Regions from separate parts of the Streptomyces sp. NPDC005141 genome, predicted to be linked through region 1. Evidence: predicted binding sites of a transcription regulator. Region 1 holds the regulator's gene; the other holds the start of a gene.
The links. The regulator HspR, encoded in region 1, represses chaperone genes until heat shock. The targets are predictions, from matches to a motif close to TTGAGNNNNNNNNNCTCAA.

Region 1 (3,412 bases):
CGACGGGCACCCTCTCCTCGGTCCTCGTGCTCGCCACCGCGGGCGGACTGCTCACCGCGTCCGGCACCGCCGCCTCCGCCGTGACGAACTGCACATCGCCCGTCTATAAGCGGCAGTTCTATGCGAACACCACATTCTCGGGCACACCGAAGAAGACGGACTGCGACTCCGCGATCGACCAGAACTGGGGATCCGGCGCGCCCGCCCCGGGTCTGCCCTCCAACGGCTTCGGAGTCCGCTGGACGGTGACCCGGGACTTCGGATCGGGCGGCCCCTTCACCCTCCCCGTCACAACCCAGGACGGAATACGGGTCCATCTGGACGACGTGCGCAAGGTCGACCTCTGGAAGAACGTCTCGGCCACCCGGTCGAAAACGGTCAACCTCACTATTCCGCCCGGAAAGCACACTCTTCGCGTCGATTTCGTTAATTGGACGGGCAAGGCAAATGTCACCTTCGCCTACAAAACCGTCACTTCCGCCACCACTGACAAGATCAAGCCACTTGTGCCCACGGGTTCTTCGGCGACCTACGACACCGTCACGGGCAAGGCCAAGGTCTCCTGGTCGCCGAACAAGGAGATGGACCTCGCGGGCTACCGCGTCCTGCGCCGCCTCAAGGGCAGCACCGCCTGGACGCGGCTGACCACGACGACCGCCACCTCGTACACCGACGCGGCCCTCCCGGTGACCGGCGAGACCTACTACTACGAGGTCCGCGCCTACGACAAGGCCGGCAACGAGTCCACGGGGACGACGGACCGCCCGGTGACCACCGCCGACCGGACGGCACCCGCGCGCGTCACCGGCCTGTCGGCACAGGGCACCACCGCGGGCAACATCCTGACGTGGTCGCCCTCTTCGGCGGACGTCGACCACTACGAGGTGTGGGCCGCACCGCTCGGGCAGAGCGACCCCGACGGACCCGAGCTCGTCCTCGGGACGTCGTACACGGACCGGATCGCCGAGGTGGGGACCGACTACAGGTACACCGTCCACGCCGTCGACGGCTCCTGGAACGTCTCCCCCGTCTCCGAGGGCGTGACGGTCATGCGCCCCGAGGAGTCCACGGCGCCCGCGCCGTCCGCGCTCCGGGGCACGCCCGCCGACGCCTCCACCCAGGTCACCTGGACCCCGGCGAAGGACCCCGACACGATGGTCACCGGATTCCACGTCTACCGCCGTACGTCCGCCCAGGGCGCGTGGACCCTGGTGGGCAGCGCCGGGGCGACGGCCACCTCCTACGCCGACACCTCCGCCCCGCGGGGCACCGCGTCCTACTACGTCGCCTCGGTCGACAACGGGGGAGCCGAGTCGGTGCCCTCCACGCAGGCCGCCGTCGACCGTCTGACGCCCGCCACCGCCACCGGGCCCGCCGCGCCGCGGCTGACCGTGGTCTCCGAGGGAGGAACCCGCTTCCCCATCACCGTCGGCGTACGGCCCGGGGCGGGTGACGAGGGACGGCTGCTGAAGGGGTACTCCTGGGAGGTCTCCGGAGCCTGCGGCTCCAGCGGCACCCGGTTCACGGACTCGGACAGCGTCGCCTGGACCCCGCAGTACACGGGTCCCTGCACGGTCTCCGTGCGCGCCGTGGACGTGTACGGCCGGGCGGGCGAGCGGAAGTCCTCGGTCGAGGTCATGGTCAACCGCTAGGACCTGACGGCACACGAGAGGGCCCGGAGGTCGATGACCTCCGGGCCCTTCAGGTGTTCGGGTCCTACTCGGACGACCGCTTGGGACGCCACACCACCAGCGCGCTGGTCTGCTGGACCTCCTGGTACGGGACCAGGTCACGGCGGTACGAGGCGTGCACGGCGGCCTCGCGCTGCTGCATGGCGGCCGCGGCACCGTCGAGGGCCGACTCCAGCTCCGCGACGCGGGACTGGAGCGCGGCCACCTGGTTCTCCAGCTCGATGATGCGCTTGATGCCGGCCAGGTTGATGCCCTCGTCCTGCGACAACTGCTGGACGGCGCGCAGCAGTTCGATGTCACGGGCCGAGTAACGGCGGCCCCGCCCGGCCGTGCGGTCGGGAGAGACCAGGCCGAGCCGGTCGTACTGACGCAGGGTCTGCGGGTGCAGTCCGGAGAGCTGGGCCGCCACCGAGATGACGTAGACCGGTGTCTCCTCGGTCAGTTCGTACGGGTTGCGCCGACGACCGGTCGTATCCATGGCTCCGTCATGCTCCCTTCGCGGCCTGGAACAGCTCCGCCCGCGGATCCTCATCCGCGGTCGCCTCGCGATACGCCTCCAGAGCGTCACGAGCCTTGCCCGACACGTCCTGGGGGACCGCCACTTCGACGGTGACGAGGAGATCGCCCCGGGTGCCGTCCTTGCGGACCGCGCCCCTTCCCCGGGCGCGCATGGTGCGTCCGTTGGGCGTGCCCGGCGGCAGCTTCAGGGTCACCGCGGGTCCGCCCAGCGTCGGCACCTTCACCTCGCCGCCGAGCGCCGCCTCCGTGAAGGTGACGGGCACGGTGACGGAGAGGTTGTCGCCCTTGCGGCCGAAGACCGGGTGGGCGTCCACATGGACGGTGACGTACAGATCGCCGGACGGGCCGCCCCGTTCACCGGGCGCTCCCTTGCCGCGCAGCCGGATCCGCTGCCCGTCGGTGACCCCCGCCGGGATGCGGACCTGCATCGTGCGGGACGACTTGGCGCGGCCGCTGCCGGTGCACTCCATGCAGGGGTGCTCGGCGATCAGGCCGCGGCCCTTGCAGTCCGGGCAGGGGTCCGTCAGCGAGAACCCGCCACCGGAGCCCCGCGCCACCTGGCCGGTGCCGACACAGGTCGGGCACACGCGCGGTGTGCCGTTCTTGTCGCCGGTGCCGGAGCAGGCCTTGCACGGCTGCTGCGAGGTCATGCGCAGCGGAACGGTCGCGCCGTCCACCGCCTCCGTGAAGGACAGCGTGACCTCGGTGTCGATGTCCTGGCCGCGCCGGGGCTGCGTACGCGTCCCCGTGGTGGCGCCGCCGCGGTTGAACAGGCCCCCGAAGACGTCACCGATGCCGCCGCCGAAGCCGCCTGCTCCTCCCGCTCCCTGGCCCTGGGCGCCGCCTCCGAAGAGGTCGCCCAGGTCGAAGTTGAAGTTGCCGCCGCCCGCGCCGGGACCCGGCCGGAATCCACCGTTGCCGAAGAGGGCGCGTGCCTCGTCGTACTCCTTGCGCTTCTTGGGGTCGCCGAGCACGTCGTTCGCCTCGGAGATCTCCTTGAAGCGCTCCTCGGCCTTGGTGTTGCCCTTGTTGGCGTCCGGGTGGAACTCGCGGGCGAGCTTCCGGTACGCCTTCTTGATCTCGGCCTCGGTGGCGTCCTTGGGGACGCCGAGGACCTTGTAGAAGTCCTTCTCGATGAAGTCCTTGGTGCTCATCCCCGACGTCCCTCCTTCCTCATCCGGTCAAGCTCAGCCCTCGTCCGG
Region 2 (3,412 bases), on a different contig from region 1:
GCGATGATCTGCAGCAGCGCGCCGTGGCGCCGCAACACGACCTCGCCGAACGGGCCCTGGCGGCGGTCGATGACCACGGGGGTGTCGTACGAGGCAGTCATGGCCGCCATCCTGGCATTCTCGCCGGAATGGGTGGCCGGAATTTCGCCCGGGGCCCGGCCCCCACGGTCCGGACCCCGGGCGGTGCGGGATCAGGCGCCCCGCCGTCTCGTACGAGATCCAGGCCGTGCCCGTACGGGAACACCGGATCCCGCGTGTCGTCGGGCACGTCGGGGCGCGACGCCCGCACCGCCGCCATCGAGCGCGGCAGTTCGAAGGGCAGCCGCCCCTCTGCCGTCGCCCGCCCGAAGGCGCGTCGAGGAGCGCTGCGTCGCTCGCGCCGAGTCGGCGATCAGGGCGGCGGCCCGTTCGGTGATCTCGGGGAGGACGGCGGGCCGTTCGAGGTTGACGCACACCAGTGTGGGCACCGCGTCCAGCAGCCGCAGGACGTCCTTCAATTCGTCCTCGGGGAAGGCGAGCGAGCCGGCGTGGAAGAAGGACTCGAAGAGCCCGGGACGCCGCTCGTACGGAGTCGCCAGGCGCAGCACGGAGAGGTCCGCGTCGAGGGGATCGGCGACGACCTGCCCGTCCGCCCGCCGTCCGCTCCGAGACGCCCCGCACGTACAGCTTCGGGCGGTCCTTCGGCGAGCAGCCCCGAGGGCTTCGACATGGTGGGCCCCTTCCGCGCCTACGCGGACCGGCTGCTGCGGTCGATCACGGTGGCGGGCCGGGGCCTTACAGCGGATGCCTGACCCCCGAGGTCCCTTCCTGCGGAGCCGCTCCTCGAGGAGTTGCTGTGCGTCGGCCGGTACGGGCGCCGGTCATGGACAGCGACCCGGGGGGCGCGAACGGTGGGGTGCGACGGAAGGAGCGCCGCACCGTGGACCGGAGCGCCACCGGGCCAACCGGCGCGTCCACCGGCCGAGCGGACGCCCGCGCCAGCCGAGCGGACGCCCGCGCCAGCCGAGCGGACGCCCGCGCCAGCCGAGCGGACGCCCGCGCCAGCCGAGCGGACGCCCGCGCCAGCCGAGCGGACGCCCGCGCCAGCCGAGCCGACACTGCACCGGCCGAGCCGACACTGCACCGGCCGAGCCGACACTGCACCGGCCGAGCCGACACTGCACCGGCCGAGCCGACACCTGCACCGGGCCGGAGTCGGGCGCGCCTCTCCCAGGCCTGGGAGGTTCCCCGTGATCCTGCCGGGAGCGGCCGGACTACGGCTCCTCGTGCCGGTTCCCGACGTGGTGACCGCTCAGCAGGGGAGCCTCCACCCGCCACCCCAGTGACTCGTACAGGGCCCGCCCCTCCGGCGTTCCCGCCAGGACTCCGGTCTCGGCGCCCTGGTCCGCGGCGGCCCGGGTGAGGGTTCGCATGACGAGGCGGCCGAGCCCCCGCCGCCGGTGCTCCACCGACGTCTCTATCTGGTCGACGACCGCCGTCCTGCCGGTGGGAGCGATCTGGCCGCGGGCCGCCCAGGAGCCGTCCGATGCCGTGACCAGGGCGCGAGTGACGCCCCCGAGGGTCCAGGTGCGCAGCCGGTAGCCGACGGGCAGGGAACGCTCCGGCGCGGCGCTCCCGGCATCGGTCAGGGGCGCGGACATCAGGTAGCCGGGCTCGGGGTCGATCCACCAGCCCGTGCCGAGCCAGGGCCGGACGACCGAAGGCTCGGCGAAGACCTTGAGCCAGACTCCGGCCGCGGTCACCGCGTCCGCGACCTTGCGGACCGCGGCCTCCTCGACGTGGTCGTTCGCCGCCCCGAGGACATGGCGCGTGACGTGCCCCTTCTGCCCCACGTCGATCGTGTACCCCCATCCCTCGACGACGGGCGGCGCCGCCCCGCGCGAGACGACCCACCCGTCCACCCAGGCCCGCACGATCCTGTCCACCGCTGCCCCCTGCGCTCGCTTCCGGTTCATGTAATGGTCATTTTGCCATTTGAGCCATTACTCATCCGGTGATGATGCCAGGGTGGGCCGACGTCGCGCCACCCTTCGAAGGGCACTCCGATGGCGGCTTCCCGCTCGATCGGCCCCCGGCCCCGTGGACCGGTGATGACCAGCGGTGATGCGTGCGGGGTGACAGTCGATCGGAAGTGATCGCTCAGAGCGAACAGCCGCCGGGGAACATTGGGGAGCCGCCGTGCATTGAGTCGGCATAGCTCAACTTGACTGCCGAAGGGGAGATCATGGCTTCGACGTCCGCATCACTCACTCTGCCCGTGCTGCCGCTCGACGACGAGGTCGTGCTGCCCGGAATGGTGGTTCCGCTGGATCTGAACGACACCGATGTGCGTGCCGCGGTGGAGGCCGCCCAGGCCGCCGCCCGTTCAACGCCCGGCAAGCCTCAGGTACTCCTGGTGCCACGCATCGACGGGACCTACGCGAGCACCGGAGTGCTCGGCACCGTCGAGCAGGTCGGCCGGCTGGCCGACGGCGACCCGGGCGCGCTGATTCGCGGGCGCGGGCGCGTGAAGGTGGGCGCGGGGACCACCGGTCCCGGTGCCGCGCTCTGGGTCGAGGGCACCCGTGTCGAGGAGACCGTGCCCGACCCGATGCCCGGCCGGGTGGCCGACCTGGTGAAGGAGTACAAGGCCCTGGCCACCAGCTGGCTGCGCAAGCGCGCGGCCTGGCAGGTCGTGGACAGGGTGCAGCAGATCGACGATGTTTCCGCCCTTGCCGACAATTCCGGTTACTCACCGTTCCTGACCGTCCAGCAGAAGGTCGAGCTGCTGGAGACCGCCGATCCGGTGGCCCGGCTGAAGCTCGCCACCGAGCAGCTCCGCGAGCACCTCGCCGAGCAGGATGTCGCCGAGTCCATCGCCAAGGACGTCCAGGAGGGCGTCGACAAGCAGCAGCGCGAGTTCCTGCTGCGGCGCCAGCTGGAAGCCGTACGCAAGGAACTGCGTGACCTCAGGGGCGAGGACGGCGAGGAGGAGTCCGACGACTACCGCGCCCGCGTCGAGGCCGCCGATCTTCCGGAGAACGTCCGCGAGGCCGCCCTCAAGGAGGTCGAGAAGCTGGAGCGGTCCAGCGACCAGTCGCCCGAGGGCAGCTGGATCAGGACCTGGCTCGACACCGTCCTGGAGCTGCCGTGGACCGAGCGGACCGAGGACGCGTACGACATCCAGGGCGCCCAGTCCGTGCTCGACGCCGAGCACGCCGGCCTGGAGGACGTGAAGGAGCGCATCACCGAGTACCTCGCCGTGCGCAAGCGGCGCTCCGAGCGCGGTCTCGGAGTCGTCGGCGGCCGGCGCGGCGGTGCCGTGCTCGCGCTCGTCGGTCCGCCCGGCGTCGGCAAGACCTCGCTCGGCGAGTCCGTCGCGCACGCCATGGGCCGAAAGTTCGTCCGCGTCGCCCTCGGCGGCGTGCGGGAC

Region 2: lon (endopeptidase La) is a predicted target of HspR. The motif match lies at 2,184-2,202, and genes of this name have one in related genera.

What each region holds. Positions count from the first base shown of each region.
Region 1 is NZ_JBSFYW010000012.1:43,931-47,342, reverse strand. Features, by position in the region: gene ACWD68_RS12210 (fibronectin type III domain-containing protein) at 1-1,652, shown strand, start outside; gene ACWD68_RS12205 (heat shock protein transcriptional repressor HspR) at 1,717-2,169, opposite strand; gene dnaJ (molecular chaperone DnaJ) at 2,177-3,364, opposite strand; gene grpE (nucleotide exchange factor GrpE) at 3,398-3,412, opposite strand, start outside.
Region 2 is NZ_JBSFYW010000005.1:81,794-85,205, forward strand. Features, by position in the region: gene ACWD68_RS05775 (spermine/spermidine synthase domain-containing protein) at 1-101, opposite strand, end outside; gene ACWD68_RS05780 (hypothetical protein) at 192-587, opposite strand; gene ACWD68_RS05785 (GNAT family N-acetyltransferase) at 1,254-1,955, opposite strand; gene lon (endopeptidase La) at 2,225-3,412, shown strand, end outside.